Kribbella sp. NBC_01245: one gene and its partner. The protein of the gene in region 2 interacts with the protein of the main gene of each other region in a pairwise test. Links are inferred from orthologs where the notes say so. Each region holds a gene or a part of one and is shown on either strand. Other genes may lie near its edges. The genes, in order: rlmB and OG394_RS32330.

What was found.
Region 1: the proteins of OG394_RS32330 (region 2) and rlmB interact in binary tests that used the Escherichia coli proteins (3 or more experiments, as listed by UniProt). The link is inferred for Kribbella sp. NBC_01245 from one-to-one orthologs.

Annotation. Positions count from the first base shown.
Region 1 is NZ_CP108487.1:4,593,474-4,604,599, reverse strand. What follows is about bases 4,853-7,600. They hold rlmB (23S rRNA (guanosine(2251)-2'-O)-methyltransferase RlmB), read left to right. Parts: upstream 4,853-5,614; coding sequence 5,615-6,586; downstream 6,587-7,600. Other genes in these bases: OG394_RS20535 (MFS transporter), read left to right, coding at 6,904-7,600; cysS (cysteine--tRNA ligase), read left to right, coding at 4,853-5,613. In the rest of the region: OG394_RS20565 (peptidase C39 family protein), read right to left, coding at 1-902; OG394_RS20560 (GNAT family N-acetyltransferase), read right to left, coding at 969-1,523; OG394_RS20555 (lysozyme), read right to left, coding at 1,590-2,405; OG394_RS20550 (neutral zinc metallopeptidase), read right to left, coding at 2,821-4,059; more of cysS, read left to right, coding at 4,180-4,852; more of OG394_RS20535, read left to right, coding at 7,601-8,181; OG394_RS20530 (radical SAM protein), read left to right, coding at 8,185-9,360; OG394_RS20525 (acyl carrier protein), read left to right, coding at 9,366-9,620; OG394_RS20520 (hypothetical protein), read left to right, coding at 9,617-10,804; OG394_RS20515 (Gfo/Idh/MocA family protein), read left to right, coding at 10,791-11,126. UniProt on the Escherichia coli protein: Specifically methylates the ribose of guanosine 2251 in 23S rRNA.
Region 2 is NZ_CP108487.1:7,057,075-7,068,282, reverse strand. What follows is about bases 8,379-11,208. They hold OG394_RS32330 (NAD(P)H-hydrate dehydratase), read right to left. Parts: upstream 10,581-11,208; coding sequence 9,177-10,580; downstream 8,379-9,176. Other genes in these bases: glmS (glutamine--fructose-6-phosphate transaminase (isomerizing)), read right to left, coding at 10,929-11,208; OG394_RS32325 (holo-ACP synthase), read right to left, coding at 10,582-10,932; OG394_RS32335 (M15 family metallopeptidase), read left to right, coding at 8,531-9,190. Also shown: OG394_RS32365 (family 43 glycosylhydrolase), read left to right, coding at 1-1,105; OG394_RS32360 (AfsR/SARP family transcriptional regulator), read left to right, coding at 1,244-4,183; OG394_RS40160 (FG-GAP-like repeat-containing protein), read left to right, coding at 4,304-5,695; sporangiospore maturation cell wall hydrolase GsmA, read left to right, coding at 5,708-7,036; OG394_RS32340 (peptidoglycan DD-metalloendopeptidase family protein), read left to right, coding at 7,050-8,369. UniProt on the Escherichia coli protein: Bifunctional enzyme that catalyzes the epimerization of the S- and R-forms of NAD(P)HX and the dehydration of the S-form of NAD(P)HX at the expense of ADP, which is converted to AMP.

The DNA of each region.
Region 1 (11,126 bases), 2.5 Mb from region 2 along the record:
GCGTGGTCCACCTGCGGGTCGGCGTCGGCCGGATCCACCCAGGCGGTCTCGGCAGCGGTCGGCCCGGCGCCGAAGTAGTCGAGCACCATCGCGGTCGAGGTGGCCGAGCACCAGGCCTCACCGCCGTTGTCCCATTCGGGGTAGTGGCCGATGTGCGTCTCCTGGGAGTACGTCGGCACGTTCAGGGTTTGTCCCCAGGCTCCGCCCGGGCCGCTGACCGGTACGGTCTTCGCGTCGGGCAAGCGGGAGGCCATGGCGCCGACCGAGCGGACGACCGGGACGGCGCGCGTTCCGGCGAGGCGGTTCAGCGTCACCCGCAGGCGCCAGTCGGTCAGCGAACGGCCGGACGCGGCGACGAAGGTGTCGACGGCGACGTAGCCGTTGGTGTCGCCCTGGCTTGGCACCGAGGTGCGGTGGATATCGCCCTTGGCGGTGTCATCGCCGGCACCCCAGCGGCCGAGGACGTACCACTTCGAGGTCGCGCCAAGGTCGGTCCGGCCCGAGACGGCGACCTCGATCCAGGTGCCGGGCGGCGTATCCGCGTTCCAGGAGGCGATGAGCTCGGTGAGACCGAAACCGGGTCGCACCGTCGGCGACGTCCAGACGGCCTGGTCGTACGTCTTGGCCGTCCCGTTGCCGAAGGGATCGACGTACGACGTGGTGCCGCTCGCCCGGGCGAACGTCAGCGCGCCCTGGGACGCCGCGGTGCCGAGGTGCAGCCCCGCGGCGAAGTCGGCCGTACTGGTCCAGGATCGATGGGCGATATCCCGGGGCTCGGCGGGTTTGACTGCGGCCAGAGCGGTAGTCAAGGAGGGAGCGGCTGTGCTGGTGACGGCAGTGGCGCTGGTGAGGCCCAGCGCCAGCGCTCCCGACAGCAGGGCGGTCAGCAGGCGAGTGGTCATACCTGCCGACGATAGACCCCGTCGATGCTGTTCGCCCAGCCCTTCGAGGTGGCGGAAATCCCTTGTTTACAAGGCTTTCCACTCGTCATCGAGCATGGCGAAAACAGCCTCGTCGGTCCATTCGCCCTTGACCTTCTCGTTCCGGACGAAGTGCGCCTCCTTGCGCATACCCAGCCGGGTGAGCAATGCGGCGGAGGCGGTGTTGCTGGCGTCGAGCCGGCCGATCATCCGGTACAGCCCGAGAGACTCGAAACCGAAGCGCAGTACGGCGGTCGAGGCCTCGGCGGCGTACCCCTTGCCCTGGGCGAAGGGATGGAAGACGAAACCGATCTCGCCGAGGCGGTGTTCGGTGTTGATCAGGAAGAACACCACCTCGCCGAGATGCTGCCCGGTCTCCTTGAGCTCCACCGCGAAGGTGTGATCCTGGCCGTTCGTGTCCAGCGGCGGGATGTCCATTCGCCTGGCCAGGCTTTCCCGCACCTCCTCGGGGCTTTTCGGCCCATGCAGGAGATAGCGGCAGACCTCGTCGCTGGACAGCAACTTGAGCAGGTCGTCGTAGTCGGTTTCGCGGTAGGGGCGGAGGATCAGGCGGTCGGTCTCGATCGGCAGGCTAAGGGTCACCTCTCGACCCTATGCGCCTCCTTTCGTTTGCGAGCAAGTGGTTTTCGGCCGTCAGGCGCACCGGGCTCAGCCGTTGGCCAGGGCGACGAGTCGTTCCTGGGTGCCGTTGAAGACGTTCTGGTCGATCGGGCTGGAGCTGTACTGCCAGAACGTGTAGAAACCCCAGCCGCCCGGCAGCGTGCCCGGGGCCGAGGCGTAGCGCGCGACCCACAAGGGGTTCGTCTGGTTGAACGCCGTGCTGTTACCGGTGCAGCGGCTCCACCAGTCGAGGTTGGTGTAGATGACGGCGTCACGGCCGGTCCGGGACTTGTAGGTGTTCAGGAAGTCGCGGATCCAGCTGACCATTCCGGCCTGGGTCTTGCCGTAACAGGTCGCGCCGTACGGGTTGTACTCGATGTCGAGCGCACCCGGCAGTGTCCGGCCGTCGCGGGACCAGGCGCCGCCGCGATCGACGAAGTAGTTGGCCTGGTTGGCGCCGCTGGAGTCGTTCGGCGTGGCGAAGTGGTAGGCGCCACGGATCATGCCGACGTTGTACGAGCCGGTGTACTGCTGGGAGAAGTACGGATTGCGGTAGTAGTTGCCTTCGGTCGCCTTCACGTAGGCGAACCGCTTGCCTTGGCCCCACCAATACGTCCAGTTGACGTTGCCCTGGTGGCTTGAGACGTCGATGCCGTAGACCGAGGCTGCTGGGGCGTAGGTGGGGGTGGTGGTCGTGGTGGTGGGTTGGGCTTGACGCCAGCCGAGGTAGGCGTCGCCGGCCTTGGTGATGCCGTGGGCCTTGGCCTCGGGGGTGGGTTGGTGAGGGGCCGGAGCGGCGGCGCCTGCGGTTGGGACGAGCGCCAGGCCGAAGGCGGCGATGGCAGCCGTGAGTAGGGACTTCACGAGAACCTCCAGGAGGGGCGGAGAGGAGTGCTCGTGAAGGTTCTACCCGTGCATCGCCAGAAACTAACGCGAAAACAAAAAAACTGGTGACAAAGTTCCGAGACCCCCGAGTCCGCTTCCCCGACACCCTTGAACCCTGCGTTCATTGGTCTGAATCCGCTCGCCCCTAACAGCGGCGAGTCGTGTGGCCACCGGCCCAGGCGGGCGAATTCGGACCAATGAACGCTAATCCAGCACCACGCACCACTGTCCCCGCATGCTTTTCGCCGTACAACGATCGCGGGCAGGCGTGATCCCGGGCCGGCGATTAGCGTTCATTGGTCCGAATGCGCCCGCCTACGTCCGCTTCCACCTGACCCGTCGCTGTTAGGGGCGAGCGAATTCAGACCAATGAACGCAAGGCTTAGGTGGTGGGTTAGCGGACTAGGGAGGAGCCCGAGGTGAAGGTGTTGCAGAGGTTGGTGTTGCGGGAGTTGAAGCCGCGTTGGGACCAGTAGCTGTGGACGATGCGGCTGCCGTGGGTTCGTTCGGTGTCGTACTCGTCGCCGCTGTGGATGACCAGCCAGTTCCACTCGCGGCGTGCCGCACCGGTGACCGGGTAAGTATTCCGGTTGGCGCCCATGAAGACGGCGCCGAAGCAGCTGGCCTGGAGCTCCTTACGACGGCTCAACTCGAGCTTGGCGTCGTACGACGTCAGTTCGTACCTGAGGTTGTAGTACGCCGGCAGGATGCCGCTGATCTCCTGCAAGTGGTGCCCGTATTCGTGAGCCATCGTCTGCGAAGTGGCCATCCGTACGAACATCCGGACCTGGGCGGCGTTCGTGTACTGCGAGGACTTGTTGTACTGGCGGATGCCGGTCAGAGCGTCCATGTAGATCGTCTGGTTCGTAGAGCAGTAGAACGAGCGGAAGGCGCTGCCGCCACCGCAAGGCGTCATGCCGACTGTGCCGTTCATGACCACCAGGCTCGGCGCACGGAAGTTGTCCCGGCCACGACGTACGGGAGCCGCCCAGTTCCGGTCCAGGCACTTCTTGAGCGTGCCGATGTACACGGCCGCCGGCCCGATCGCGGTCTGCCGGCCCTTGGACTCGCGGCAGTTCGACCCGGGCAGCAGGCCGATGTAGTAGAAGCCGTCCTTGGTCACGATCTGCCGGTCGTTCGGCTTGTCCGGCGGCGGCGTGGTCGGCCGCGTGGTCGGCCGGGTCGGCGTCGGCCGGGTGGTCGTCGGCTGGACGGTCGGCGGCGGCTCGGTGCTCGCCGTACTGGTCGGGTAGTACGTCGGCTCCGGCGGAGGTGTGGGGGTCGCCGTGGGCGTCCAGTTCGGCTGGCTGGTCGTCGGGTCGTCGCCGCCACCCTTGTTGTTCAGGGCCACGCCGATGACCGTGACGAGCGCCACGACACCTAGAACGCCCAGCATCCCCAGTGAGACCAGCAGACCGGTATTACGCCGCTTGGGCGGCCGAGGCGGTCGCTGCCAGCCGGGAGGGCCCGGAGGCATACCGGGCGGCCCGAACTGCGGCCCCCACCCGTAGCCGGACTGCTGCGGTGCGCCGTACTGCTGTCCGTACTGGTGCTGCGGGAAGGCAGGGGGCAACGGCTGCTGCGGCTGGTGGGGCGGGCCCTGCGGCGGGCCGTACTGCTGGTAGTTCGACAAGGTTCCTCCTGGGCGGAAACGCTATCGCCCGGGCGGTCCAGGCCCCTGGATCCGGGTTCTTTATCAGACGAGGAGCGGGAACGGTTCGGGGCATCCACTCCGCACCGTTACCCTTGATCGGTGACACTTCGCTTGTATGACACCGCGACAGCAGCAGTGAGGGATTTCGAACCGGTCCAGCCGGGCAAGGTCGGGATCTACCACTGTGGGCTGACGGTGCAGGGTGCCCCGCACGTCGGGCACATCTACAAGGAGGTCGTGTTCGACGTCCTGCGGCGCTGGCTCGAGCGCTCGGGCTTCGAGGTCACCGTGATCGCGAACGTGACCGATATCGAGGACAAGATCCTCACCAAGTCCGCCGAGCGGGGCGTGCCGTGGTGGGCGCATGCCTACCAGTTCGAGCGCGAACTGCATTGGGCGTACGACGTGCTCGGCTGCCGCCCGCCGACGTACGAGCCGCGCGCGACCGGGCACATCCCGGAGATGCTCGAGATGATCGGTGAGCTGATCGAGCGCGGGCATGCGTATGTCGCGCCCGACGGCTCCGGTGACGTCTACTTCGACGTGAAGTCCTGGCCGTCGTACGGCGAGCTGTCGAACCAGCGCATCGACGACATGGAGGCCGCGCCCGACGCGGACCCCCGGGGCAAGCGGGATCCGCGCGACTTCGCGCTCTGGAAGGGCCACGTCGACGGGGTGCCGCGGACGGCGTCCTGGCCGACGCCGTGGGGCCGCGGCCGCCCGGGCTGGCACCTGGAGTGCTCCGCGATGGCCGGGAAGTACCTCGGCGACGAGTTCGACATCCACGGCGGCGGGCTGGACCTGCGGTTCCCGCACCACGAGAACGAGCTGGCCCAGTCCACGGCCGTCGGGCAGAAGTTCGCCCGGTTCTGGATGCACAACGCGCTCGTCACCGCGGCCGGCGAGAAGATGTCGAAGTCACTCGGCAACGGCGCCATCGTGCGAACCGTGGTCGAGCGGGTCCGGCCGATCGAGCTGCGCTACTACCTGGTCCAGTCGCACTACCGCTCGGTGGTGGAGTTCTCCTTCGGTGCGCTGGAGGAGGCCGCGACCAGCTTCCAGCGGATCGAGGGCTTCGTCACCCGGGCCACCGAGGTGACCGGCGGCGCTGCCCCGGCCGCCGACCTGCCGGAGCCGTTCGTCACCGCGATGAACGACGATCTGGGTACGCCGGCCGCGATGGCCGCGCTGCACCTGACCGTGCGGGATGGCAACAAACTGCTCGCCGACGGTGATTCGCCCGCGCTGCGGGAGAATCTGGCCGCGGTCCGGGCGATGCTCGACGTGCTCGGGCTCGACCCGCTGGCCGAGCCGTGGGTCTCCCGGACCGGCGGCAGCGAGGAACTGACCGAGGTGCTCGACGGTCTGGTCAAGGCGCTGCTGGATCAGCGCCAGGCCGCCCGGGCCCGCAAGGACTACGCCGCCGCGGACGAGATCCGCGACCGGCTCAAGGCACTCGGCGTTGTCGTCGAGGACACCCCCCAAGGTGCCCGTTGGACGGTCGCCGGGTCCACCCCAGCTGAAGGAATCTGAAATGCCAGGCAGTAGCCAGCGCCGCGGTGCAATCCGCAAGAAGCCCAAGGGCAACCCGACCGCCGGATCCGGTGGCCGGGTCCGCCAAGGACTCGAGGGCAAAGGCCCGACGCCACCGGCCGTGGAGCGCACCAAGCACCCGGCGTACAAGCGCGCCAAGGCCAAGGAGCGGGCGGAGAAGCGCGCGCCCGCCCGCGGTCGCGGCGGCGATCGCAAGGGTTCGGCCGAGCCGACGCCCGAGTGGGTCTACGGCCGTAACCCGGTGGTCGAGGCGCTGCGGGCCGGTGTCCCGGTCAGCGCGCTGTACGTCGCCGAGGGTACGGAGCGCGACCCGCGCCTGAAGGAGGCGATGCTGATCGCGGTCGAGCACGGCATCGCGCTGCTGGAGGTCACCCGGCTCGAGATGGACCGGCTGACCTCGGGCGGAGCCCACCAGGGCCTGGCCGTGCAGATCCCGGCATACGAGTACGCCCACCCCGACGACCTGTTGCGTCGTGCCCTCGACGCGGGCCAGGTGCCGCTGATCGTCGCGCTGGACGGCGTGACCGATCCCCGGAACCTCGGCGCCATCACGCGTTCGGCGGCCGCCTTCGGCGCGCACGGGGTGCTCGTGCCCGAGCGTCGTACGGCGTCCATGAGCGCCTCCGCCTGGAAGACGTCGGCCGGTGCGGCCGCGCGGATCCCGGTGGCGCGCGCGACCAACCTCAACCGCGCGCTCAAGTCGTACCGTGACGCCGGTCTGACCGTCGTCGGCCTCGACATGGACGGTGACGTCGAGCTGTCCGATCTGGACGTCGCGACCGAGCCGCTGGTGCTGGTCATCGGCAGCGAGGGCAAGGGCCTCGGCCGCCTCATCCGCGAGAACTGCGACCAGATCGTCAGCATCGCGATGACCAGCGCGACCGAATCCCTCAACGCCGGCATCGCCGGCGGCGTCGCCCTCTACGAAATCGCCCGCCGCCGCACCACCTGATCCACCCGCTCCAACCAGACGAAGGACCCGGTTCACTACGCCGGGTCCTTCGTCTTTTTTTGCGTTCATTCGTCGCAATCCGCCCTCTTCCCATCGCTGGCCTGCACAGGTCGGCGGGGCTGAGAGGGCGGATTGCGACGAATGAACGCAAAAAAAAGGGGGGGGGGGGGGACTGGTGAGTAGGTTCCGGAACCGTTCCACGTCCTGGGATGTCCGGACAAATGTCTTGTGGGGGTTGGGGCGTTGCTGGCACCGTTTCGGGCGAGCGGCTGGTTGGGAGCGCTCTCAATCCATGGGCGGACGACACTGGGGGTCGGATGCAGGTGGCGACAGCCGGCGCGACCGTCGGGATGGCCCGGGATTTCCGCTGGTTCTGGACCAGTCAGACGCTGAGTTTCACCGGCGATCGGCTGACCGGGTTCGCGGTCCCGAGTATCGCCATCCTGGCGCTCGGCGCGAGCGCTGCCGAGGTCGGTGCGCTCGCCGCCGTGGGCTGGCTGGCCTATCCCGCGCTCGGTCTGGTCGCCGGCGGCGTTCTCGCGCACCTGCCGCGCCGCCCGGTGATGATCGCCGGCGAGCTGATCCGGTTCGCCGCCTTCGTCACCATCCCGCTCGCCGCGCTCGGCGGATGGGTCACGACGGCCCAGCTGTTCGTGGTGGTCGGGATCGCCGGCGCCGCGACGGTATTCGTCGACATCGCCGGCCAGTCGTACCTGCCAGCCCTGGTCGACCGCCAAACCCTCGTCGGCGCCAACTCGCGCCTGCAGAGCTCGGACAGCCTTTCCAAACTGGCCGGTCCTGCGCTCGCCGGTGCCGCGCTCAAACTCGCCGGGCCGTACGTCGGTCTGCTGCTGAGCGCTGTGCCGTTCCTCGCGTCGGCGTTCGGCCGGACCCGGATCCGCGCGATCGAGCCGCCCCTCGAACTACCGGTGGAGGCGATGCCGGCCCGCATCCGCAGAGGCCTCGGCTTTGTCTGGCGGCATGACCTATTGCGGCAGTTGGTAGGGGCCGCGGCCGTTCGAAGTCTCGGTATCGGCATGGTGGACGCCGTTCTGCTGCTGTTCGCCTATCGCGCTCTCGGCCTCTCCAGCCTGCAAGGCGGTTTGCTGATCGCGGCAGGCTCGATCGGCGGTCTACTCGGCGCGTTCATCGCCAACAAGCTCGCCGGCCGCCTCGGAATGCGGCGGGCGTTGCTGCTCACCGGGCTCGAAGGCCTTTGCTGGCTGGCGATTCCGCTCTGCCTCGTGGCCGCGCCGGTGATCGCCTTGGTGGTGATCCGGATCTGCGCCTCGGTGTGGATGCCGATGTGGAACATCCTCACCACCAGCCTCCGGCAGGCCGTGACGCCGCCGGCGATGCAGAGCACCGTGCACGCGACAGCGCGAACGCTGACGTCGGCCACCATCCCACTCGGCGCTCTCCTCGGCGGCCTCGCGGGCGACGTACTCAGCCGTCAGTTAGGTACGTCGGCGGGGCTGGTGGTGGTGCTGGCCGTCGGCGGCGTACTGGCCGGCTGCAGTGTCGTGCTGGTCAACCAGGTTTCCCCGGCAGGCGATGTCCAGGTTGCCGACCGGGTCACAGAGGAGGTCGGTTAGCGAATGCGTCCCACCACCACGCGAATCCTGAACACCAAGGAGTTCGCCGATATCAAACACACCGTGTCGATCCGGTCCAAGGCTCGCAAGAACCTACTGATCGACCCGAGCTACGCGGCGCCTTTGCCCCAGGAGGTGAGCCTGCAACTGACGTACCGGTGCAACCTGCGCTGTACCCACTGCTACCAGTGGAACGAGCAGGGCTTCTTCCGGGACTTCAGCTCGGAGCGACAGCGCACCGAGCTCGACGTCTCGGTTGTCGAGGACGTGCTGCGTACTACCGCCACTACGAAGTCCAAGTTGTTCCTGTGGGGTGGCGAGCCCTTGATGCACACCAAGTTCGACCAGGTGGCTGACCTGCTGCAGAAGTACCCGCGGACGGTCAACATGTGTACGAATGGCCTGCTGTTCAAGCGCAAGCTGGACGACCTCCTGAAGATCGGGGAGAACCTCAACCTGCTAGTGAGCCTCGACGGGCTCGGGGAGGACCACGAGGCTCTCCGTGGGCGTGGCACCTTCAAACGCACCATGGAGAACATCAAGCTCATGCTGGACTTGAAGAAGTCCGGCGAGTGGGACGGCGAGTTGTCCCTGTCCTGCATGGTCTCGCACGTGACGGTCACCAAGATGTACGAGTTCATGGAGTGGGCCGAAGAGCTCGGGGTGAACACCGTCTACTTCCAGTTCCCCTGGTTCATCAGTCCCGAGGTGGCCGACCAGATGGACCGTCTCTACGAGCAGAGCTTCGCCTGGCTCAAACCGGAGACGAACACCAAGCGGCCGACCTGGCACTCCTACACCTACCGGCTGCCAGAGGAGCTGCTGCCGGTGCTGCGCGAGTCGATGGCCCGGCTGGCCTCCCGCGCTTGGAACGTCCGTCTGCGGTATCAGCCGCAGTTGGAGGACGAAGAGGTCACCGACTTCATCCTCGGTACGTCGCGGCCGGCGCAGCACCGCAGCAAGTGCCTCGCGGTCTCGAACCGGATGGAGGTGCACGCGGACGGCGCGGTGAGCTCGTGCAAGTTCTTCCCGGAGTTCGTGGTCGGCAACCTCTACGAACAGTCGGTCGACGACCTGTGGCAGAGCCAGTCGTTCCGCGAGGTCCGCCGGATCATGTCCGAGAACGGCATGATGCCGGTCTGCTCGAAGTGCATTCTCCTTTACCTGAACGGGGTGTGAACCAGATGGACATCGAGAACCGCGTCAAGCTCGTGCTGGCCAAGGTGCTGGACAACGGGCTGACCGCCGAGCAGATCGGGTCCGAGGCCGACCTGGTCGCCGAGTACGGACTGGACTCGTTGCAGACGATCACCTTCCTGCTCGCGATCGAGGACGAGTTCGACCTGGAACTGGACTATCCGTCGCTCCAGCTGGACGATCTCCGCTCGGTGCGGCAGTTCAGCGGGTTCGTCGCGCGTCTGGCCGCACCTGTCCAGTGACCAGACCAGCGGTACATTTCGGCACCTTCGACGCGGAGTCGTACTGGCGCCCGGACGACCTGGCCGCCCTGCCTGCGTTCGGAGGTGGTGGCCGCGACGTCGAAGCGATGGACGAGTTGCTGGCGGGATTCTGCGCGCCGGGTGACCTGCTGATCACCCGGCACCCGATGGCCGACGCGGTCCGCTCCGGCCTGGCCGCTGCGGGCATCACCTTCGAGCTGGGTGATCCTGGGCAGGAGTTGCCCGCAGGGTACGAGCCGCAGCCGTACGCGGTCCTTCCTCAAATGGGTGCCGAAGGGTTGCCCTCGGCAACGGTTGTCGCTCAAGTGAACTCGAAGTCCTGGTCGAACGAGTTGGTTCGAGAGCTGGGCCTACCCGGTGCCGGCGTGGTGGTCCGCTCCGTCGAGGAGTTGGTCCGCGCGGTTGGAGCCCTCGGTTTCCGGGCGCTGGTCAAGGATCCGTACGGCGTCTCGGGCCGGGCCTTACTCGAGATCCCGACCCCCGGCGTACTCCGAGCCATCGAACGCGTGCTGCGCAAGCAGGTTGAGGCCGGCCGTCGGGTCGAGCTGATCGTCCAGGAGAAGTTCCCCAAGGCGTACGACTTCTCGGGTCATCTGTTGCTCGAGCCCGACGGCCGCTGGGAGTTCGTCGGCGTGCAAGGCATGACGAATCGGGGCTTCCGCCATCTGGCCTCGGGTCCGCTCCAGCCTGGTTTGGTCGACGAGCAGGCGTACGGCGAGACGATCGCCCGGGTCGTACCGGCGTTGACGAGTGCGGGCTATTGGGGTCCGGTCGGGGTCGACGCGATGGTTCTCGAGGACGGCTCGCTTATACCCGTACTCGAGATCAACGCCCGCAAGTCGCTCGGCCTGCTCGCCGTACTGCTCGATCGCCGGGTCTGTCACCACGGCTTGCGTGGGCATCTCGGCCAGCTCGAGCTGAACGTTGCCCTTGGCAAGGGAATCGCCGACGTGGTCGCCGCCATCGAGCCGATCGCCTATCGGGGTGGTGCCGATCCAGGGGTGTGCGTGCTCAGCGGCAGCACGCTCGCGGCGCCGGGTGGTCGCGTGTACGTCGGCCTGTTCTGCCCGGCCGACGAGGTAGCCCAATGGCGGCAGCGGTTGGTGGCCGAGGTCAGCGCGGCGGGCCTGGTTCCGCGGGGGATGACGGATGCCGCCGCTTGAGCTCGGCCTGATCGGCGCGACCGCCATCGCCCAGCGCGTGCTGTGCGCCTCCCAAGTCCGCGCTGTCGCGGCGAGTGATCCGGTTCGCGCAAAGGAGTACGCCTCGGCGCACGGCATTCCGGTGGTGCACGAGACCTACTCCGCACTGCTGGCCGATCCGGAGATCAACGCTGTCTACGTCTCCCTGCACAGCTCGGCCCATCATCGTTGGGCCGTCCGTGCCGCGCTCGCCGGGAAGCACGTGATCGTCGAAAAGCCCTTGTGTTTAACGGCTAACGAGGTCGCCGAGATCGAGTACGCCGCGGCCGAAGGTGGTGTGCAA
Region 2 (11,208 bases):
GACGGTCGACGGCGTGGACGCATTGCCAACCCTCCCCGCGTGGGTCGCGTTCGACCAACCCAGCGGCACCTATCGCGTCTGGGCGCCGGACGTCTCGCAGCGAGCGGACGGCGTCTACCTCATGTACTACACCGCCAAACACACCAGCGGCATCCAGTGCATCGGCGCCGCAACCTCGGACACCCCGACCGGCCCATTCACCCCAGTGGGCGTAGAACCCCTTATTTGCAACGCCTTCGACCACGGCAACATCGATCCGGCCAGCCTGGTCGTCGACGGCCGCCGCTATCTCGTCTACAAGGACGACGCGAACTCCGCCGGCCAACCCGCCTCGGTCTGGATCCACGAGACCGCGCCCAACGGCATCAACTGGATCGGCGAACGACACAAACTACTCACCGCGGATCCGGCCGGCGACGAGCGCACCGTCCTCGACGCGCCCGTCATCGTACGACGAGACAACCGGTTCGTCCTGTTCTACTCAGCCGATGCCTGGGACGCGAACTACCACGTGAAGTACGCCGTCGGCACCACCCTGACCGCACCATTCGCCAAGCAGGGCACGGTCATCGACAACACCACCTGGCCCGACGCGATCCGCAACCCCGGCGGCCAAGACGTCACCGGCAACCACCTCGCCTTCCACGCCCTCACCCCCGGCGGCCGCGGCCTGCACGTCACCGGCCTGACCTGGCGCAACGGCGTCCCTGTCCTCACCAACGCGCCGATCGTTGCCAACGGCACCTACCAACTCACCGCCTTGCACAGCGGCAAAGCCCTCGACGGCGTCGTGCAACGTACGCCGACCACGAGCCCCACCCAACGCTGGACTTTCACCCGGCAGTCCGACGACTCGTACCGCATCACCAACGAGGCAAGCCAACTAGCCCTCACCTGCGCCGCCCAACCCATCTCGCAAACCGCGTGGACCGGCCGCGACAACCAACGCTGGTACGTCGACCCCGACCGCGCCGGCACCCACCGCATCACCTGCAAGTTCACCGCCAACGCCCTGGACGTCGCCTGGGCCTCCACCGCCGACAACGCCGAGGTCATCACCTGGCCCCAACACGACGCCGCCAACCAACGCTGGCACCTAGGCTGAGTCAAGGCGGTTGGCCACCCTTTCGAGCGTGGTCGAACTGCGCCATCTTCAACGTTAGAAGGCTGGCAGCGGCCTGCCGTCTGTGATTTCATCCATCCGCACCAGGTGGGGTACCGAGACAGGTGCTGGGGCGGGGAAATGGACTTCAGGCTGCTGGGGCCGGTCGAGGCGTGGTCCGGTTCGAACCGGCTCACCGTCGGCGGCCCGAAACCGCGCGCGCTGCTGGCCGCGCTGTTGCTCGAACGGGGGCGGGTGGTCTCGGCCGAGCGCCTGATCGACCTGCTCTGGCCCGACGATCCACCACCAACGGCCCGCGCGCTGATCCAGACGTACGTCGCCGCGCTGCGCCGGGGGCTGACGGCCGACGGCACCGCCGATCCGATCGAGACACGGCCGCCGGGTTACCGGATCAGCGGTGGCCGGCTCGACCTCACGACGTACGAGGACCTGGTCCGTTCCGCCCGCCAGGCGAGCCGGCCGACCGACGCCGTCCGGGACTTCCGCGCCGCCGACGCGTTGTGGCGTGGCCCGGCGCTCGGTGGCATCGGTGGTTCGCTGACGACCGAGGCCGCGCGCCTCGACGACCTGCGACTGGCCGTGTTCGAGGACCTGATCGCGGCGGAACTCGACACCGGGCGGCACGCGGCCGTCGCCGAGGAGATCGCCGCCACGCTGTCCCGGCATCCCTTGCGCGAACGCCTTCGCGGCCAGCTCATGACCGCGCTGTGTCGCTGCGGCCGACAGGCGGAGGCGCTCGCCGTTTATGCCGAAGGCCGCCGTCTGCTGGCCGACGAGCTCGGCGTCGACCCGGGCCGCGACCTGCAGCGCCTGCACGACGCCGTACTCCACAACGATCCGTCCCTCTTCACAACGCCCAACGTGGCTGACGAACCGGCGTCCGTCGCAGAGCACACGGCTGGGGGTAAGCAGGTGCCGGCGCAGTTGCCGGCGGGCGTTGCGGACTTCACCGGACGAACGTCGGAGCTGACCGGGTTGGTCGCGCGGTTCGACGACCCGATAGAGCCCGGCGTGGTCGGCCTCCAGGTGATCAGCGGTCCGGGCGGGGTGGGCAAATCCGCGCTCGCGCTCTCGGCCGTACATCAGCTCGCCGCCCGGTTCAAAGACGGCCAGCTGTACGCCGACCTCGGTGGCGTGACGGATCTGCCGGCCTCGCCCGCCGACGTGGTCGCGCGGTTCTTGCGGGCGCTCGGGGTGGATCGGCAGAGTCTGCCCGTCTCCTTGGAGGAACGCGTCGACCTCTATCGCAGCGTGACCGCGGGCCGTTCCTTGCTCGTCCTGCTCGACGATGCCGCCTCCGAACAGCAGGTCCGGCCGCTGCTGCCCGGTGCGGGTGGTTCCGCCGTCGTGATCACCTCCCGCCGACGGCTCAGCGGTTTGGCGGGGGCCAACGTCACCGACCTCGGAGTGCTCGGCACCGACGACGCGATCGGCCTGCTGGCGCGAGTGGCCGGCCGGGACCGGGTCGCCGCCGAGCCGGACCAGGCCGATCGAATCGTCGCGCTGTGCGGCTGCCTCCCGCTGGCCGTGCGTACTGCCGGGGCACGTCTTGCCAGCCGTCGCCAGTGGTCACTCGCGCGGTTCGCGGCCCGGCTGGCCGACGAGCGGCAGCGCCTGGACGAGTTGTCCGCGGGCGATGTCGAGGTACGGGCCAGCCTGGCGCTCGGTTACCAGGGCCTGGACGAACCGGCCCGGCTGGCGTTCCGGCGGCTCGGTCTGCTCAGCCTGCTCGACTTCGCGCCGTGGATCGCTGGGCCGTTGCTAGACCTGCCGACCGACGAAGCCGAGGACGTGGTCGAGCAACTCGTCGACGCCCAGCTGCTCGAACTCGCGACCGTCGATCCACTCGGCCAGGTCCGCTATCGCATGCACGAACTGCTGCAGGTGTTCGCCCGCGAACGCGCCGAGCTGGAGGACCCCGTCGCCGATCGCGAGGCCGCCGTCACCCGGGCCCTGCGCGCTTGGCTCGGCCTGATCGGACGGATCTCCGCCAGCGGGCCGACCGGCGAGATCGACCTGGTCCCGCCCGGGCCGATCGAAGGCGTGGTGCCGGCCGACGTACTGCAGCCTGCACTGGCCCGGCCCGCTGTCTGGTTCGACGTGGAGACGCCGTCGATGCTGGCCTCGGTCGACCGGGCGGCGGCGAACGGTCTGCATCGCGTCGCGGCTGAGGTGGTCGCCGCGATGTGCTCGTCGTCGTTCGTCATCACGAACCGGTTCGACGATTGGTGGCGAAGTCACGACAGCGCACTCCAGGCCGCGAGGGTGGCCGGGGATCAGGCCACCGAGGCGATGCTGCTCGCGGGGCTCGGACGGTTGCGCAGCGGCCAGGACGACTATGCCGGGGCCGAGGCCTACTTCGCGGATTCGCTCGCCGGGTACGTCGCGGTGGGCGATCGGCGCGGCGAGGCGATCGCGTTGGCGGGCCTGGGTGACGTCAGCCGCGAACTCGGCGACGTCGTGCCCGCGCGCGAACGGCTCGACCGGGCGCTGGCGATCTTCCGGGCGCTGCGCGACGACGCGGGCATCGGCTTCTGCGCTCGCCGCAGTGGTGCGCTCGCCATCGAACAAGGCCGTACCGACGAGGGTTTCGCGTCACTGGACGAGGCTCTCACGGCGTACCGCCGGGCTTTCAGCCGCCGCGGCGAGGCCATCACCCTGCGCACGATCAGCCTGGCCCACCGAGCCGCCGGTGAGTACGGGAAGGCGGCCCGGCTGGCCGAACAGGCCGTCGCGATGTTGCGGGAGATCGGCGACGCGGTGATGACGGCGTACGCCGTACAGGCGCTCGCGAAGGCGCGGCTCCGGCTCGGCGCGGGCGCGGCCGTGGCGCCTGAGCTGGCGGCGGCGCTCACCACCTGCCGGACGTACTCGGACCGCTTCGGGCAGGCGTTGATCCTCCGCACCCAGGGCGAGTTGCAGCTGTCGCTGGATGACCCGGCGGCGGCGGTGCCGATGCTCGAGGAGTCGCTCGCGATCTGGCGTGAGCTGGGCCTGCCGCAGTTCGCCGAACGGACCGAAAGCGATCTGCGAAAGGCGCTCGCGGCCGGCTCGAACTGACGCCTACGGGCGACTTACAGGACCTTGCAGGAAGTTTGGAGGGCCGTTCCAGACGGTGGATCCACGATCGTTCCGAGGCTGCGACCGCAGGCTCGCGAATCGGAAGATCGGATCACCGTCATGTCCAGGAACAGCCTGCGGCGCCGGCTCGGCCGGCCGGTCAAGGCACTCGCCCTGCTCTTCACCCTGCTCGCCGGTACGGCGCTCATGGTCGCCGGCAACGCACCCACCGCCACGGCCGCACCGGCCTGCGGCGTCCTCGCTCCCGGTGCCGGGCCGGCCGCGGTCGCCGCGGTACAGAAGGCCTGCACCCTGATCGGTACGCCGTACTCCTGGGGCGGCGGCCACGGCCAGACCCCCGGGCCGACCCGCGGCATCTGCGACGCGGCCAACGGCGCGCCGAACGACTGCAACGTGATCGGCCTCGACTGCTCCGGCATGGTCCGGTACGCGTACTACCTGGCCGTCGGCGCGGACGTCATCAACGGCACCACCCGAGAGCAATGGGACTCGCCGAACCGGGTCGCCCGCTGGGACAGATCGGCCGGACTCGCGCCGCTGGTCCCGGGTGACCTGCTCTTCTTCAACCCCGGTGGTGGCGCGATCAAGCATGTCGCGATGTACCTCGGCGGCGGCTACATGGTCGAGGCGCCGAACTCCGGAGCGCTGGTCCGGGTCTCCAGCGCGAGCCGCAGCGACTACTACGGCGCGATCCGCCTGTACGACGCTCGCCCGGGTGCTGCCTCGCTGTCCGGCGACAGCCGCACCGATCTCACGATGGTGCTCGCCAACGGCGACGTGAAGGCCTGGCGCAACGGCCGCGGGTTCACCGACATGCCGTGGGATGCCGACACCATCGTCGGCTCGGGCTTCAGCACCGAGAACCTGCACTACGCCGACCTGAACGCCGATGGCCGCAAGGAGATCATCGCCGTGCTGCCGAACGGCGATCTCAAGGCCTGGCGTAACGACCGGGGCTTCGCTCCCATGCCGTGGGGCGACAACGTCATCATCGGCAGCGGCTTCTCCCCGAACAACACCTTCTTCGCGGACCTGAACGCCGACGGCCGCTCCGAGGTCCTCATGGTGATGCCGAACGGCGACCTGAAGGCCTGGCGCAACGGCCGAGGTTTCGCCGCCATGCCGTGGGACGCGGATGTCATCATCGGCACCGGCTTCTCGGCCAGCAACATTTTCCTCGCCGACCTGAACGCCGATGGCAAAGCCGAAGCGATGACCGTTCTGCCCAACGGCGACGTGAAGGCATGGCGCAACGCCCGAGGCTTCGCCGCGATGCCGTGGGACGCCGACGCCATCATCGCCACCGGGTTCACCGCCAACAACCTCTTCCTGCCGGACCTCGACGGCGACGGCAAGGCCGACATCACCACCGTGCTCGCCAACGGCGACGTCAAGTCCTGGCACAACGGCGCGGGCTTCGCCGCCACCCCGTGGAACGCCACCGCCATCGTCGCGAGCGGCTTCTCCCCCACCAACCTCTTCTTCGCCTAGGAGCTACTGATCATGCTTAACGTCAAACGTCTTGTCACCACCGCCCTGCTCGCCCTGACCGCCCTGGTCACGCTGCCGGCCGCACCCGCCGCCGCCGACGCGCACAGCGATTTCATCAACGCCGCTGGTCCACCGGCGCAAGCCAGTCGTGCCGAGTTCGGCGTACCGGCGTCGGTGACCGTCGCGCAGGCCATCCTCGAGAGTGGCTGGGGCCAGAGCGCTCTCGCCGTCGAGGACAAGAACTACTTCGGCATCAAGTGCGGCAGCAGCGGCCCGGGCCCGATCGCGATCGGCTGTGTGACCCGGCCGACCACCGAGTGCACGCCCACCTGCCACACCGTCTACGCGTCCTTCCGGCGGTACGCCTCGATGCTCGACTCGTTCCGCGACCATGGCGCGTTCCTGCGCAACAACCCGCGGTATGCCAACGCCTTCAACTACACCAACAACCCGAACCAGTTCGTCGAAGAGATCCGCAAGGCCGGTTACGCGACGGACCCGGCGTACACGAGCAAGGTCGTCAACCTGATGACCACGTACAACCTCTACCGGTTTGACCGTCCCCTCGGCGCCTCGCTGTCCGGTGACGGCCGTACCGAGATCGCGATGGTGCTAGCCAACGGCGACGTCAAGGCCTGGCGCAACGGCCGCGGTTTCACCGACATGCCCTGGGACGCCGACGCGATCGTGGGCACCGGCTTCACGCCCGACAACGCGTTCTTCGCCGACCTCGACGGAGACGGCCGCAAGGAAATCATCGTCGTATTGCCCAACGGCGACTTGAAGGCCTGGCACAACGACGGCGGCTTCAAAGCCAACCCGTGGGGCGCCAACGTCATCATCGGCACCGGCTTCACCGCCGGCAACACCTTCTTCGCGGACCTGAACGCCGATGGTCGTTCCGAGGTCCTCATGGTGATGCCGAACGGCGACCTCAAGGCGTGGCGCAACGGCCGGGGCTTCGCGGCCATGCCGTGGGACGGCGATGTCGTCATCGGCTCGGGCTTCACCGCCAACAACACCTTCCTCGCCGACCTGAACGCCGACGGTAAAGCCGAAGCCATGACCGTCCTGCCCAGTGGCGAGGTGAAGGCTTGGCGCAACGCCCGAGGCTTCGCGGCCATGCCGTGGGACGCCGATGTGATCATCGCCACCGGCTTCTCGGCGAACAACCTCTTCCTGCCGGACCTCGACGGTGACGGCAAGGCCGACATCACCACCGTGCTCGCGAACGGCGACGTCAAGTCGTGGCACAACGGCGCAGGCTTCGCCGCCATGCCCTGGAACGCCACCGCGGTCATCGCCAGCGGCTTCTCCCCCACCAACCTTCTCTTCGCCTAGGAGCTACTGGATCATGCTGAAGGTCAAACGGCTTCTTGCCGTCCTTGCAGCCGCTGCAGCTGTCACTGTCGGACTAGTGGTACCTCAGGCCGCTGCAGCCGGCCGCCCCAACTTCAAGCTCCCCCTGCCGTGTGGTCAGGTCTGGACCACCTCAACCCACAGCGGCCACGCCAGCCAGTACATGCTCGACATGGTCCGCTCAGGTGGCGCTACCGCCGGTACGCCGGTGCTGGCGTCAGCAGGCGGTGTAGTGAGTACGTCGAAGTTCGCCACCGATGCGGGCAACATGATCGTCATCGACCACGGCGACGGCTGGCAGACCCGCTACCTCCATCTGGCCACCCGGGCGGTCAACATCGGCGCCCAGGTCGGTCAGGGCATGCACATCGGCACGGTCGGCAACACCGGCTCCAACACCAGCGGCGCCCACCTGCACTTCGAGCAGAAGCAGAACGGCGTTGTCGTCCAGTCGATCTTCAGCGGCCACCTAGTACCAGTGAATTACTCGTACAACCAGCACTACGAGACCAGCGACAACTGCGGCAGCGGCCCGATCACGAGCAGCTCGCTGTCCGGTGACGCTCGTTCCGATCTCGCAATGGTGCTGGCCAACGGCGACATCAAGGCCTGGCGCAACGGCCGCGGCTTCACCGACATGCCCTGGGACGCCGACGCGATCGTGGGCACCGGCTTCACGCCCGACAACGCGTTCTTCGCCGACCTCGACGGAGACGGCCGCAAAGAAATCATCGTCGTCCTACCCAACGGCGACTTGAAGGCCTGGCACAACGACGGCGGCTTCGCAGCCATGCCCTGGGGCGCCAACGTCATCATCGGCACGGGATTCAGTGCGAACAACACCTTCTTCGCCGACCTCAACGCCGACGGCCGCTCCGAAGTCCTCGTCGTCATGCCCAACGGCGACCTCAAAGCCTGGCGTAACGCCCGAGGCTTCGCCGCCGCACCCTGGGATGCCGACGCCGTCATCGCCACCGGCTTCACCCCCAACAACACCTTCCTCGCCGACCTCAACGCCGACGGCAAAGCCGAAGCGATGACCGTTCTACCCAACGGCGACGTGAAGGCCTGGCGCAACGCCCGAGGCTTCGCCGCGATGCCGTGGGACGCCGACGCCATCATCGCCACCGGCTTCACCGCCAACAACCTCTTCCTCCCCGACCTCGACGGCGACGGCAAGGCCGACATCACCACCGTCCTCGCCAACGGCGACGTCAAGTCCTGGCACAACGGCGCAGGCTTCGCCCCCACCCCCTGGAACGCCACCGCCACCATCGCGACCGGCTTCTCCCCCACCAACCTGCTCTTCGCCTGACCCCCACCGGCTGCGGGTCTGCCGTCTTGGCAGACCCGCAGCCACCCTTACAGAGAACCCTTACAGAGAACCTGCAGGGCCTTTGCAGCCGCCACCGGCAAGGTCGAACCGGCTGCGCCCCGAACCGCCAACTGGCCCGAGTCGAGGAAAGAGGTGCCAGGATGCTGGACGTCGTACTGATGGCGGATCCCGCCGTCATGGGCATCCCAGTCGTGGACAACGGCGAGCCGCTGGTGGATCTTCGCGACTACGGGACCCTTCGCCTGGACAACCGGCTCGCTGATCCGGCCGGCGCCTACTGCCAGGCTCGCCGAGGTGTAGCGGATCGCCTGGTCGCCGCCCAGCGTCTCTTGCCCGGAGGCCTGCATTTCCTCGTGGTCGAGGCCTACCGGCCGTTGGCGTTGCAGGTGCAGTACTTCGAGTCCTACCTCGCGGAACTCCGGGCCGAGAACCCGTCCTGGTCCGACCAGCACCTCCGCACCATGGCCAGCCGCCTACTCTCCCCACCGGAGATCGGCCCGCACGTCTGTGGCGCGGCGATCGACCTCACCCTGTGCTCTCCCGGCGGCGAGGAGATCTGGCTCGGCACCGAGGTCAACGACGGCCCCGAGGAAAGCGACGACGCCTGCTATACCGCCGCCACCAACATCCCCGCACAGGCCCGCCGCCACCGCCGCGTACTGGCCAACGCCATGACCTCCGCGGGCTTCGTCAACTACCCCACCGAGTGGTGGCACTGGTCCTACGGCGACCGCTACTGGGCCATGACGACGGCGGCCCCACACGCCATCTACGGACAGCAGACCTTCACTGGTCGATGAGCGTGTGCCGAGTGGCCGCAGGCAGATGGGCGGCAAGCGTCATTGCGGTGAGAGGCGCGCCGTCGGCCGCGAGGTGGGCGGCTGCGGCGTGGAGGTAAGCGCCAACGGCTGCCGCGTCGAACGGCGACAGGCCCGAGGCGAGCAACGACCCGCACAATCCCGCCAAGACGTCACCCGAACCGGCCGTGGCGAGCCAGGCGCTCGCGTTGGTGTTGACGCGGACGCGGCCATCCGGCGCCGCGATGACCGTAGTGGAACCCTTGAGCAATACCGTCGCCTGGAAGCGCTCGGCCGCCGTACGGGCGTGCTCCAACCGCCTCGCCTCGACCTCAGCTCGTGGTACGTCGAGCAGCCGGCCGAGTTCGCCCGCGTGCGGGGTGAGCAGCGCCGGCGCTTCGAGCGGCCCGTCGATCGCCGAGAGGCCGTCGGCGTCGACCAGCACCGGCTCGGGGCCGGCGAGCAACCGCGCGACGGCCTGCCGGTCGAACCCCTGCCCGAGGCCCGAACCAACCGCCCACGCCTGCACCCGGCCCTCGCCGTGCACCACCTCGGGGTGGACTGCCCGGATATCGGCCGCCACCGAATCGGGTCCGCCGTACCGGATCATGCCGACGGGTCCGCCGAGGGCGCCCGAGGTGGCGATCACGGCAGCGCCCGGGTACTGCGATGAGCCCGCCATGAGGCCGAGGACGCCGCGGGAGTACTTGTCGGATTCGCCGTGCGGGATGGGGTAGAGCGCGCGCACGTCAGCCGCCTGGAATGCCTCTGCGGCCGGGACCAGGTCCGGGAGGTCGAGGCCGATGTCGACGAGGTGGACCGTTCCGCAGGCCGCGGCGGCTGGATCGACGAGATGGCAGACCTTGTGCGTGCCGAAAGTGACGGTCAGATCCGCGCGCACGTGCGGCGAAGGGGTCTCGCCGGTATCGACGTCCACGCCCGACGGCGTATCGACCGCGACCATCGGCACCCCGTGCCGCGCGGCCAACTCGACCACCTCGAGCGCATCGGGCCGCAGGCCGGGACGACCGCCGATCCCGACAATCCCGTCGACCACCACATCCGCACCCGGCACGTCCTCGGCCGAACCAACCCGGCCACCTGCACTACGTAAAGCGGCGAGGCCCTCGGGATGCGCTTTGTCCGAGAGCAGTACGGCAGTAACGCGAGCACCTCGGCGAGCCAGGAAAACGCCCGCATACAAGGCATCCCCGCCATTGTCGCCCGACCCGACGAGCAGCACCACGCGAGCGCCGTACACGAAGCCCATGAAGTTGCTGAGAGCAACGGATAGCCCGTACGCCGCGCGCTGCATCAACGTGCCGTCAGGCAATACCGCCATCAAGGCGGACTCGGCGGCGCGGACCTGGCCGACTGAGTAAGCGCGGCGCATCTCAACCCTCCAGGACGACGACCGCGGACGCGATGCCCGCGTCATGGCTCAGCGACAAGTGCATGCTCTGTACGCCGAGGCGCGCGGCCTGGTCGGCGACGGTCCCGGTGATCTCCAACCAGGGCCGGCCGTCCTCGTCGCTCCGCACCTCGCAGTCGTGCCACTGCATGCCACCCGGAGCACCGAGCGCCTTCGCCAGCGCCTCCTTGGCGGCGAACCGCGCGGCCAGCGAGGCGGGCGGTTTGGCGGCCTCGGCGGGAGTGAAGACCCGCGTACGCAAACCGGGCGTCCGCTCCAGCGTTTCCATGAAGCGAGCCACGTCGACGACGTCGATACCCACGCCGACTATCACTCGACCGTGACCGATTTCGCCAGGTTGCGCGGCTGGTCGACGTCATGCCCCTTGGCCGTCGCCATCTCGCACGAGAACACCTGCAGCGGCACGGTCGCGACCAGCGGCTGCATCAACGTCGGCACCTTCGGCAGGCGGATGATGTGATCGGCGTACGGGTCGACGGAGTGGTCACCCTCCTCCACCAGCACGATCGTGCGCGCGCCGCGAGCCCGGATCTCCTGGATGTTGCTGACCATCTTGTCGTGCAGGACGTCGCGTCCCTTGGGCGGTACG